One region of the Enterobacter sp. JH25 genome, then DNA from elsewhere that is predicted to be linked to it. Evidence: predicted binding sites of a transcription regulator. Region 1 holds the regulator's gene; each other region holds the start of a gene.

What was found. Region 1 encodes CRP, which controls carbon source genes, mostly activating them, when cyclic AMP is high. Its sites were predicted from a motif close to ATGTGANNNNNNTCACAT; they were not measured.
Region 2: the regulator CRP is predicted to act here: its motif matches at 2,067-2,084, upstream of msrB (peptide-methionine (R)-S-oxide reductase MsrB).
Region 3: the regulator CRP is predicted to act here: its motif matches at 2,058-2,075, upstream of cdd (cytidine deaminase).

Annotation. Positions count from the first base shown of each region.
Region 1 covers NZ_CP091319.1:4,266,344-4,270,407, reverse strand. The annotation lists gene L2Y28_RS20635 (aspartate aminotransferase family protein) at 1-144, shown strand, start outside; gene L2Y28_RS20630 (YccS/YhfK family putative transporter) at 141-2,228, opposite strand; gene crp (cAMP-activated global transcriptional regulator CRP) at 2,286-2,918, opposite strand; gene L2Y28_RS20620 (OsmC family protein) at 3,229-3,633, shown strand; gene L2Y28_RS20615 (phosphoribulokinase) at 3,719-4,064, opposite strand, start outside.
Region 2 covers NZ_CP091319.1:1,773,709-1,777,772, forward strand. The annotation lists gene L2Y28_RS08425 (D-hexose-6-phosphate mutarotase) at 1-790, opposite strand, end outside; gene gapA (glyceraldehyde-3-phosphate dehydrogenase) at 865-1,860, opposite strand; gene msrB (peptide-methionine (R)-S-oxide reductase MsrB) at 2,202-2,615, shown strand; gene L2Y28_RS08440 (YeaC family protein) at 2,657-2,929, shown strand; gene L2Y28_RS08445 (glycoside hydrolase family 18 protein) at 2,981-4,064, opposite strand, start outside.
Region 3 covers NZ_CP091319.1:2,997,254-3,001,317, reverse strand. The annotation lists gene mglC (galactose/methyl galactoside ABC transporter permease MglC) at 1-150, shown strand, start outside; gene sanA (outer membrane permeability protein SanA) at 278-988, opposite strand; gene cdd (cytidine deaminase) at 1,116-2,000, opposite strand; gene L2Y28_RS14365 (CidB/LrgB family autolysis modulator) at 2,129-2,824, opposite strand; gene L2Y28_RS14360 (CidA/LrgA family protein) at 2,821-3,216, opposite strand; gene dusC (tRNA dihydrouridine(16) synthase DusC) at 3,385-4,064, shown strand, end outside.

The DNA of each region.
Region 1 (4,064 bases):
GCCGCCGCGCACGAAGGCGTCATGGTGCTCAACGCCGGGCCGGACGTGATGCGCTTCGCGCCGTCGCTGGTGGTGGAAGACAAAGACATCGAAGACGGGTTAACCCGTTTTGCTGCGGCGGTGGCGAAGATCGTCAGAGGCTAATACGCGGTTCGTTTTAACCGGCGCGTTAACCAAATCCCGTGATGCGGACGCTGACGCCATGCCACCGACGAAATGGTGTGCATGGTGTTGAGATGCCCGAGAACGCGCTGTAAATGCTGCTCAAGGGTGCTCATCGGCCCGTGGGTCAGCGTCTCCGGCGCTTCCAGAATGTTCGAATCCCCTGACTCGCCCGGAGCGTCGTACTCCAGACGCTGCTGACAGCGCTGGAGGGCAATTTCACACGACTGCAAATAGCGCTGCGCCAGATCCGGCGTCAGCATGGTGTGCTCGCGCGCCAGCGTGGTCATGGCATTGATGTGTTCGACGATAAACTGGCTGTGCGTGACCCACAGCTTCATGTCTGCCAGATAGTGCGAGTTGAAGCCCGGCTCCTGCATGGCCTGGTTAAGGGAGTTGAACAGGGCATTATGCGCCTGGTTGACCTTCATGCGCTCGTAGGCCAGCGGAGACGGCTGCGGGTCGTCGCTCAGGATCAGGCGAATGGCCTGCTGATCCGCCTCCAGCGCGTCGTGGGCGTTTTGCCTCAGTAATCCACTTTGCCACTGCGGCCACAGCCAGACCATGCCGCCAAAGGCGATCAGGCAGCCAATCAGGGTATCGACCAGGCGGGCAATAATTAACTGATCGGCGTTGAGCGTAAGCAACTGCAGGGTGTACACCGCCGTTACCGTAAAGCCCACCGTCGCCCAGCCGTAGTTTTTACGGATGATCAGATAACTCACCATCGTAATCGCCAGCATGCCGACCAGCGTATACCCTTCCGGCACGTGGAAGTGCAACGTTACGCCCGCGATAATCAGCCCCGCCATCGTGCCGCCCGCCCGATGCAGAATGCGCACCCGCGTGGCGCCATAGCCGTTCTGGGTGACAAACAGCACGGTCATTAAGATCCAGTAGGGTTTCGGCAGGTGCAGGGCCATTCCCATCAGGCTGGCGATGCTGAGCATGACGCTAATTCTTGCGGCGTTGCGCAGGGCGGAAGACTTCAGTGACAGGTAGCTTTTGAGCGCAGGCAGCAACGGCAGTCGTTTTTGCTTATCGGCCATCAGGTCCCGGGTATAAAGCGGGCGCTGGGTGCGCAACACCCGGGCGATGCGGCTGAAATGCCAGGCGGCAAACTGCCCGACCGGGTTATCCGCGTGCTGACGCGCAATCTTTTCCAGCGCGCCGAGCTGTTTGTCCATGTTAAAGCGCGTCGGATAGCGGTGATAGAGGATATCGTCAGCCAGCACCCGCAGGCGCGCCGCGACGGTCTGCGCGTTCCAGCGGATCACCGCTTCCGCATGGCTGCGCTCCACCAGCTTTTGCACCTCTTCCGGATTATGAAGGCTGACGGAAATATGCTCCTGCAAATCCAGCCCGACCTGGAAGGTACGCAGCAGCCGCTTATATTCATGATTTTTGTTGGCGGCAAGCATGTGCAACTGCTGATAGCACTGGCTGATCAGATCCACCACTTTTTGCTGGCGTGCCAGCAGCGGCGGCAGGGATTTTTCCGGGTCGGTATGTTGCGTGAGCAGGGTGTATTTTGCTTCGCAGTATTCAGCAAGCTGCACGTAGAGCAGGCTCAGGGATTCGCGAAGCGGCTGTTCCCGCCACAACCAGAACCAGAACCAGTTAAACAGCCCGTACCACAGCGTGCCGAGGGCGTAGATCAGCAATGGCTCCCACACCGGCATATTGCCCGCAAGGCTTAAGGTGAAGATGGCGGCAATCAGCGACGCGGGAAGCAGGCGGGCGTGCAGCGAGCTGATTTCAGCGGTTACGCCAAGCGTCATCGCCAGCACGGTCAGGATCAGCGGCAGAGGAATGTCGCGGGCCAGTAAGAGTTGCACGGCAAGGCTACAGCCGGCAAACAGGCAGCCGCCAATAATCAGGCGTTTGAAAAAGCGTTTATGCGGGGTGTCCAGACCGGCAATGTTGCAGCAGGCGGGCACGAGGGAAAACAGCAGGCCTTGCTGAAGATGTCCGAGGATCAGGCCCACGGCCACGGGAAGACACAACACCAGCGTTTGTCGCAGTGCGTAGTTAACTTCCGGGTGATAGATCAGCCTGCGCCACATAAGGAGTAGAGACAAAAACGGCGTGCCACCCTGCGGCGGCACGCCGTTTTACCGGAATTAACGGGTCCCGTAAACCACGATGGTTTTACCGTGGGCGGAGATCAGGTTCTGGTCTTCCAGCATCTTCAGGATACGGCCCACTGTTTCACGGGAGCAGCCGACGATCTGACCGATTTCCTGGCGGGTAATTTTAATTTGCATACCGTCAGGGTGGGTCATGGCGTCTGGCTGTTTCGCCAGGTTCAACAGAGTCTGCGCGATACGACCGGTCACGTCCAGGAAGGCGAGGTTACCCACCTTCTCAGAGGTCACTTGCAGACGGCGTGCCATCTGGGAAGAAAGACGCATCAGGATGTCAGGGTTGACCTGAATCAGCTGACGGAATTTCTTGTAAGAAATTTCAGCCACTTCACATGCTGTTTTTGCACGAACCCAGGCGCTACGTTCCTGGCCTTCTTCAAACAGGCCCAGTTCACCGATAAAATCGCCCTGGTTCAGATAAGAAAGGATCATCTCTTTCCCTTCTTCATCTTTGATCAGCACGGCCACCGAGCCTTTAACGATGTAATACAACGTTTCCGCTTTTTCACCCTGGTGAATCAGCGTGCTCTTTGATGGGTACTTATGAATGTGGCAATGAGACAAGAACCATTCGAGAGTCGGGTCTGTTTGCGGTTTGCCAAGCACCATGCGCTGTTATCCTCTGTTATAAGCTGTCACCAGAGTCATAAGATGCATCCGGACTCTGGGGTTGCAATCGAATTCTTACCCATACCTGGGAAGTCGGCTGTCGTAACGTTTCGCAGCCAGTAAAGTTTGATGTCCTCTGCATACATGTGTAACGTCAATGTATTACTGTAGCATCCAGAGTGTTTTAGCATAGCTTTCGCCGCGTGTCTCCTGGTGTCTCGCTTCAGCATGACGCAGGTCGCCTTCCGTTGCGAGAAATGTAACGTACACGTAATCTGTCATAAAAAATGCAACGTTGGAGTGAGTGAATATGCAAGCGCGTGTGAAATGGGTTGAAGGGTTAACGTTCCTGGGCGAGTCTGCTTCCGGGCACCAGGTTTTGATGGATGGGAACTCCGGCGATAAAGCTCCAAGCCCGATGGAAATGGTGCTGATGGCGGCAGGTGGATGCAGTGCGATCGACGTGGTGTCGATCCTGCAAAAAGGCCGTCATGACGTGACCGATTGTGAAGTGAAGCTGACGTCAGAACGTCGCGAAGAGGCGCCACGTCTGTTCACGCATATTAATCTGCACTTTATCGTCACCGGCAAAGAACTGAAGGATGCGGCGGTCTCGCGTGCGGTTGACCTGTCAGCGGAGAAATACTGCTCTGTGGCGCTAATGCTGGAGAAAGCGGTAAACATCACCCATTCGTATGAAGTGATCGAGGCTTAATTTTTGGCGGGTGGCGCTTCGCTTACCCGCCCTACAAAAGCACGCCCGTAGGCCCGGTAAGCGCAGCGCCACCGGGCAAAACAACTCACGCGATTTGCTTTCCTTCCATCAGCCGCTGCACCAGCGGTGTCATGATCAGCTCCATTGCCAGCCCCATTTTTCCCCCGGGCACCACTAACGTATTCATGTGCGAAATAAACGAACCCTGTAGCATCGCCAGCAGCCAGGGGTAATCAATGCCTTCCAGGTTGCGGAAGTGGATCACCACAAAGCTCTCGTCCAGGGAAGGGATGCTTTTTGCCGCGAACGGGTTGGAGGTGTCCACGGTGGGGACGCGCTGGAAGTTAATGTGGGTTCGGGAGAACTGCGGCGTCAGGAAGTTGATGTAATCTTCCATGGAGCGCACCACCGAGTCCATGACCGCCTCTCGC
Region 2 (4,064 bases), 2.2 Mb from region 1:
CGAAGGTCTTGTAACCGTCATCCGGGATATCTGCCATGCTGACGGAAAGGGCAGGGCCCGGGTTCCAGCCCACCACGTTGCTATGGTGGTGGTGAACCACGTCAATGCCGCGGTTCAACGCGCTGTCGTGGATGACGCTACAGGCTTCCGGGTGCAGATACACGCGATCGGTACGGTCCGGGAAGCTCTGAACGCCGTCGTCCAGCCTGCCTTCTTTCGCGTTGTCCACTTTGTCGATAAAGGTATCGCCAAGTCCGCTCACCTTAACGGCCTGAATGTCGCCTACGTTGAAATAGGTGTGCAGGGCGGACGTTGTTTCGAATTCGCCGTGCGCTTCCAGTTCTATCTCGCAGGTTTTACCCAGCTTGAAGCGGGCATAGAGGGTGAATTCATGTGGCCACAGGGCGCGCGTTTCATCATTTGCCTGAAGTTCAAAGGTCAACACCGCGCCGTTATCATCTTCGTTGTGGGCTTTCAGCGTCCACTGCTGGTTACGGGCGAAACCGTGAGACGGCAATCCCTGCTGCGCTGACGGACCAAACCATGGCCAGCAGATCGGTACGCCGCCACGGATCGCCGCCCCTTTTTTGAACGAGGTGGCCTCGCTCAGCCACAGGCCTTCTTCTTCGCCTTCTGGTTTCCAGGAGAGCAGGTGGGCGCCATTGAGCGCTACGGAGGCTTTAACGCGCGGATGATCGACGACGATGATATCGGCGCCGTCAATCTGACGGCGGGAGAGCACAGGGGTAAGTTGTTCGACTACCGGAAGTGCAAAAATTTTATTAATCATTAAGCAATCCTCTGTCTAAAAACAATAAAAAAGGCGACCGAAGTCGCCTTTTAGGATCAAGCACTCATCTCAACTTATTTGGAGATGTGAGCGATCAGGTCCAGTACTTTGTTAGAGTAGCCAGTTTCGTTGTCGTACCAGGAAACCAGTTTCACGAAGTTGTCGTTCAGTGCGATACCTGCTTTAGCATCGAACACGGAAGTGCACACTTCGCCGTTGAAATCGGTAGAAACAACGTCGTCTTCGGTGTAACCCAGAACGCCTTTCATTGGGCCTTCGGAAGCAGCTTTGATTGCTTTCTTAATTTCTTCGTAAGAAGCAGCTTTTTCCAGACGAACGGTCAGGTCAACAACGGATACGTTAGGAGTTGGAACGCGGAACGCCATACCAGTCAGTTTGCCATTCAGTTCTGGCAGTACTTTACCTACTGCTTTAGCAGCACCGGTAGAAGATGGGATGATGTTCTGAGCCGCGCCACGGCCGCCGCGCCAGTCTTTGTGAGACGGGCCATCAACGGTTTTCTGAGTAGCGGTGGTAGCGTGAACGGTAGTCATCAGACCTTCGATGATGCCGAAGTTGTCGTTGATAACTTTAGCCAGCGGTGCCAGGCAGTTGGTGGTGCAGGATGCGTTGGAAACGATGTCCTGGCCAGCGTAAGTTTCGAAGTTTGCACCGCGAACGAACATTGGGGTGTTGTCTTTGGAAGGACCAGTCAGAACAACTTTCTTCGCACCCGCAGTGATGTGTTTACGTGCAGTTTCGTCGGTCAGGAAGATACCGGTAGCTTCAGCTACAACGTCAACACCGATTTCGTTCCATTTCAGGTTAGCTGGGTCTTTCTCAGCAGTAACGCGGATGGTTTTGCCGTTAACAACCAGGTGGCCGTCTTTCACTTCAACGGTGCCGTCGAAACGACCGTGAGTTGAGTCGTACTTCAGCATGTACGCCATGTATTCAGCGTCCAGGAGATCGTTGATACCAACGATTTCGATGTCAGAACGTTTCTGAGCAGCACGGAAAACAATACGGCCGATACGGCCAAAACCGTTGATACCTACTTTGATAGTCATATATTCCACCAGCTATTTGTTAGTGAATAAAAGGTTGCCTGTAAAATTACAAAAACCTTACGCAGCGTCAAGCGGAATCGTGTCAATCATTGCGACAAATCAATCCTGTGACTAACGTTTGTGCGACTGACTCGCCTCACTTTCCCTTTGAGCTAGCAACCACATGGGGGCTGCGCCCGGAATTTTAAAGGCCTTGCAGGATTAAAATGTGAAATTGATCACAATTGCCTGACCGCCTTTTCGCGACACATAAGTTTAGATCAAAAGTGCACGCGCGGGTGTTAATGTTTTGTTAGAATCTGGGTTAAAAGATGTCTGTTTCAACAGCGAGATGTAAGCATATGTCGAACCAACATAACCCCGACGATTTGAAAAAAAACCTTACAGAGATGCAGTTTTACGTAACGCAAAATCACGGCACGGAACCGCCGTTTACCGGGCGTTTGCTGCACAATAAACGGGAAGGCGTCTACCACTGCCTGGTGTGTGATGCACCGCTGTTTAACTCCCAGACTAAGTACGATTCTGGCTGCGGCTGGCCAAGCTTTTACGAGCCTGTCAGCGATGATGCGATCCGCTATCTGACGGACTCCTCGCACGGCATGGTGCGCACCGAAATTCGTTGTGGGAATTGCGACGCCCATCTCGGGCATGTCTTCCCGGATGGCCCGCAGCCGACGGGGGAGCGTTTCTGCGTAAATTCGGCTTCGATGAGCTTTACCGATGACGAAAACGGCGACCAGACCAAGGGTTGAAAAAACGATTCAGCAAATTATTCCTTTGAAAGGGAGAGATCGTGAATATTGATGACATGATTGCAGGCATGACCCCGGAGGTTTATCAGCGCCTGGTGACGGCCGTTGAGCTGGGAAAATGGCCGGACGGTGTGGCGCTCACACCTGAGCAAAAAGAGAACAGCTTGCAGCTGGTGATGCTGTGGCAGGCGCGTCACAATACCAACGCCCAGCACATGACCATCGACACTAACGGTCAGATGGTGATGAAAAGTAAGCGCGAACTGAAAGAAGACTTCGGCATCACGCCGAAGCCGATTGCAACCTTCAAATAAATCTCCCATGTAGGCCGGGTAAGGCGAAGCCGCCACCCGGCACACTACACCTTAGTGCGGGATCCCAAGCGACTCCGCCAGCTGCTTCGCTAACTGGTTGTTGTCATCCGCGCCATACTCCCAGAACATCGCCCCGGCGAGACCTTTCTCCTTGATGTAATCTGCTTTAATCGCCACGGAACGCGGGTTCTCATAGGAGATCGCAAACAGCGCCTTCCCGTCGGCGGATTTTACCGACAGCCACGGCACCTTCGCCTGTTCGTCCCAGTGCTCGGTAAAGCGTTTCTGCGGATCGTTTAGCAGTTTGCGGACGATATCGTTGTATTTCACGTAGGTATCTTTGGTCAGGTCATAGCCAAGCGATTTGAACAGGCCCAGTTCCTGCGGCCCGAAGTAGGGCTGGGTGACCGGATTGTTTTGCGCGTCCGGTTTACTCCAGTCGATACCCGGTTCAACGGCGCGCTTCGGTACACGACCGTAAAAACCGATTCCGAGGTTCATTTGCTGCGGCTTTAGGCCGGCGGCCAGATAGTTATTCACCACAAAATCAACGCTGTATTTGTCTGCGGCAGCCACCGTTGGCCAGGCGCTGGAGTCATACAGATTCGCGTTAAAATACTGCGTCCCGTACGCCATGTCGTAGGTCATCAGGTTGATGTAATCGAGCAGGGGGGCAATGGCCTTCACATCCACCCAGCTTTTCGGACTTTCTGCATTTGCGCCCACCGCAATCGTGACCAGTTTTTTCTTACCAAACGCGTCACGCATCTCTTTTAACAGCGCGGTGAAATTATCCCTGTCGGCTGGGGTGCTCTCGACCAGGCCCCACGCGCCGTTGACCGGGAACTCCCAGTCGAGATCGATCCCGTCCAGGCCGTATTGACTGACGATCTGCTGTGCGGAGCGAATAAACACCGCGCGGCTCTCTTTGGTAGCCGCTGCGCCAGAAAAACCACGTGCGCCCCAGCCGCCAACGGAAAGCAGCACTTTTAAATTCGGGTTTTGTTTACGAAGCTGAGGAAGTAACGCCAGGTCGGATGCCACCTTGGGTGATAACCAGATTTGATGCAGTTTTGCCGGATCTTTCAGTGCAGGGTTGGTTTCGTCTTTCTCGTTGTTATAGACCAGACCAAAC
Region 3 (4,064 bases), 1.3 Mb from region 1:
GGCGTGGTGACCGGTGTGATCATCTTCACCGTGATCAACTACGGCCTGACCTACATCGGCGTGAACCCGTACTGGCAGTACATCATCAAGGGCGCGATCATTATCTTCGCGGTTGCCCTGGATTCACTGAAGTACGCGCGTAAGAAATAAGTTCTTCAGAATGGAAAGGCCCGCTCACGTAGCGGGCCTTTTTTTGCCCGGTGGCGCGACGCTTACCGGGCCTACAAAATCGCGATCGTAGGTCGGGTAAGGCGAAGCCGCCACCCGACATCAGTTATTACTTCTTCTGCATTTCCAGCAGCTGCTCCGGCGTCACCGCCGGATAACCTTGCGCATTTTCAGGCACTTCGTGCATCGTTGGGATCGGCACCAGCGGGCCTAAAAAGCGCGGTTCACGCTTGAACAGGTACAGGTCAGCCAGCGCGCCAAAACGGGCGCCAAACTCACGTACGCGTACGCTCAGCATATCTTTTGGCGACGGCACGGCGTAGCACTGGGCCTGGATCCCCATATGCAGGGCGATAAACAGCGCCCGCTCGCAGTGGAAACGCTGGGTGATGATGATGAAATCATTGGTGTCGAACACCTTGCGGGTACGCACGATGGAATCAAGCGTGCGGAATCCGGCGTAGTCGAGCACGATATCGGCCGGGTCGACGCCTGCGGCAATCAGGTCTTTGCGCATCGTCACCGGCTCGTTATAGCTTTGCAGGGCGTTATCGCCGCTTAACAGCAGATAGTTCACCTTGCCGCTGTTATAGGCGTTCAGTGCGCCCTGAATACGATACCGGTAATACTGATTGATGACGCCGGTGCGGTAATACTTGGCGGTGCCAAGCACCACGCCAACCTGGCGGTAGGGGAGGTCCTGTAGGTCATCAAAAATGTAGGGAGCTGTTTTCCAGCTCATCCAGCGGTCGAGACCCAGCACGATCAACAGCAGTATGCCGACCAGGACAGACAGGCTGTAAAACACGCGCTTTAACATGCAGATGGCTCGTACCGATGATGAAATTTCCCTCAGGCTACTGTACCCGCCTGGTTAGCGCAAGAAACAGCGATTCAACTGAGGGGTTTTTCGTCAGACTGGCGGGCAAATTTGCCCGCCGAACAGATTATGCCAGCAGCACGCGGTCGATGGTTGAACAGCCCAGCGCTTTCAGCGTGGCTGCGGTCGCGTCCCACTGGATCAGCGGTGCATCGGCCTTTTCAGCGAGGATCGCGCGCTGAATATCCGGGTAGTCATACCCGTTCAGGCTGAGCAGGTTCAGGGCGCCCTGGAGCGGAGGCAGCGTCGGGTTAAACGCGGCGTTCTCTGCATAGCTGCCGGTGAAGATGCGGCCGTCGCGGCACTGAAGGGCGACGCCGCTTGGTGATTTGCTGTATGGCGTGTGGCTTTTATTGGCGGCGGCAATGGCCGCTTCGCTGAGCGCATCCCCTGAGAGCGCGTAACCGTGGTCCTGCTCGTCCATCAGCAGGGTTTTGATCTCAAGATCTTTAGGGCCAAAAGCATCCGGCAGGTAATCACCCAGCGTATGCGGCGCGCGTCCCGGCAGGTTGATACGCAGTTCAAGACCGCTGTTCAGCTCATTCATAAACTGGCGGCAGTGGCCGCAAGGGGTATAGTTGACGGTGATGGCGCGCAGGGCCTTTTCGCCGCGCAGCCAGGCGTGACTGATGGCACTCTGCTCCGCATGAACGGTTTGCTGCATGGTCGCACCGAGAAACTCCATGTTCCCGCCGAAGTACCAGGTCCCGCTCACGCCGCGCGCAATTGCGCCTACGTTAAAATGGGAAAGGTCAGCGCGGGCGCAAGCAGCCGCCAGCGGTAGCAGGGCGAAAGCCAGCGCGTCTTCGTCCAGCCCCGTTGCCTGTTTAAGCGTCGTGACCTGATCTGCCGTCAGCAGGGCGGGGAAATGCGCATCCGCCAGAACCGGAGCCAGGGCTGATTGCAAATTCTCTGCAAGCTGAGAGAAAGCAGCTTGAAAACGTGGATGCATGACGTTGCCTCATCAAGGTTAATGGATCGGTAGTGTACGGAGCCGTACGGCCTTTATATGTGATCCAAATCTCATTATGTATGCAACTTATGAAATGAAAATGAAATTTGCGCGACGCATCGCAAATTTTAGCCCATTACTGCCAGAATAATCGGGAAGATAAACGGCGCGAGCAGGGAGGTTATAATCCCGCAGATCACCAGCGCCAGGGAGCTGAATGCCCCTTCCTGATAATCCAGCTCCGCGCAGCGTGCGGTGCCCAGCGCGTGCGAGGCGGTACCCATCGCCAGACCGCGCGCCGCTTTGGTACGAATTTTCATGATATTCAGCAGCGTATGACCAAACACCGCGCCCAGGATACCGACGAAAATCACGCACACGGCGCTGATGGCCGGAATGCCGCCGATACTGCCGCCCACGGCCATGGCAATCGGCGTAGTAACGGATTTAGGCAGAATAGAGGCGGCGATCTGCGGCGATGCGCCCATCAATAAGGCCACCGAGGTACCGGTGATCATCGCAACAAGGCTACCCACAAAGCAGATGGTTATGATGGATTTCCAGCGTGCGCGGATCTGATGCAGTTGCTCATATAAAGGAAACGCCAGCGCCACCACGGCAGGCTGCAACAAATCGTTGAGGATCTTGCTCCCGGCGAAGTAACGTTCATAAGAAATGCCGGTGAGCAGCAGAAAAGGAATAATCACCACCATGGCGACCAGCAGCGGGTTGAGCAACGGCATTTTGAAACGAACCGCAAGCTTACGCGCAGCAAAGAACACCACCAGGGTTAACGGCAGGGACCACCAGATATTCGCCATCATTTTTTTGTTTTCTCCCCGATGACCTTACGTTCGCCATGCACAATGTGTGAGCTCCAGCTGACGACCAGGAAAACTACCAGCGTACTGATGGCGCAGGAGACCACTATCGGGCCGAACTGCGCCTTAAGCACATCGTAATACTGCATAACCCCAACGCCGATAGGCACAAAAAGCAGGGCCATATAGCGAATGAGAACGAAGCACCCCGGGTTGACCCATTTCGCAGGCAGCACCTGTAATGCCAGCAGCACAAACAGGATCAACATGCCGATAATGCTGCCGGGGATGGTAATAGGCAGCAGCGACGCGATAAAAATGCCGGCGTACAGGCAGGCATAAATCAGGACGAAGGCGCGAAGGTATTGCCAGATAGTATTCAGTGATTTGCTCATGGTGAAAGTCCTTGCTGAGACGTATTCATCATACAATTAAACCTGAAAATGTGCCACGGATCACATCATGAATTTTGGGCATACCAGACATTCCAGAATGGAACGCCGGGCTTTCAACATACATGGAGAGCAGCTACTATAGCGCGTCTTTTTTCACAGGTACTCAGAATGCGTGTTTTACTGGCCCCGATGGAAGGCGTGCTCGACTCTCTCGTGCGCGAGCTGCTTACCGAGGTGAACGATTACGATCTCTGCGTGACGGAGTTTTTGCGCGTGGTCGATATGTTGCTGCCAGAAAAATCATTTTATCGTCTCTGTCCGGAACTGCATCGTCAGAGCCGCACCCCCTCCGGTACGCTGGTGCGCGTCCAGCTGCTCGGCCAGTATCCTGAGTGGCTGGCGGAAAACGCCGCCCGCGCGGTAGCGCTTGGCTCGTACGGTGTCGATCTTAACTGCGGCTGTCCGTCAAAGCTGGTCAACGGCAGCGGCGGCGGGGCGACGTTACTCAAAGATCCGGAATTGATTTATCGCGGCGCAAAGGCCATGCGTGAGGCGGTGCCATCGCATCTGCCGGTGACGGTCAAAGTGCGTCTGGGATGGGACAGCGGCGACAAGCAGTTTGAAATTGCCGACGCGGTGCAGCAGGCGGGCGCCACCGAGCTGGTGGTGCACGGGCGAACCAAAGAGGATGGTTATAAAGCCGAGCGCATTAACTGGCAGGCGATTGGCGAGATCCGCAAACGGCTTACTATTCCGGTGATTGCTAACGGCGAAATCTGGGATTATGAGAGCGCGCAGGCCTGCCTCAAAGAGACCGGCTGTAATGCCGTGATGATTGGCCGCGGTGC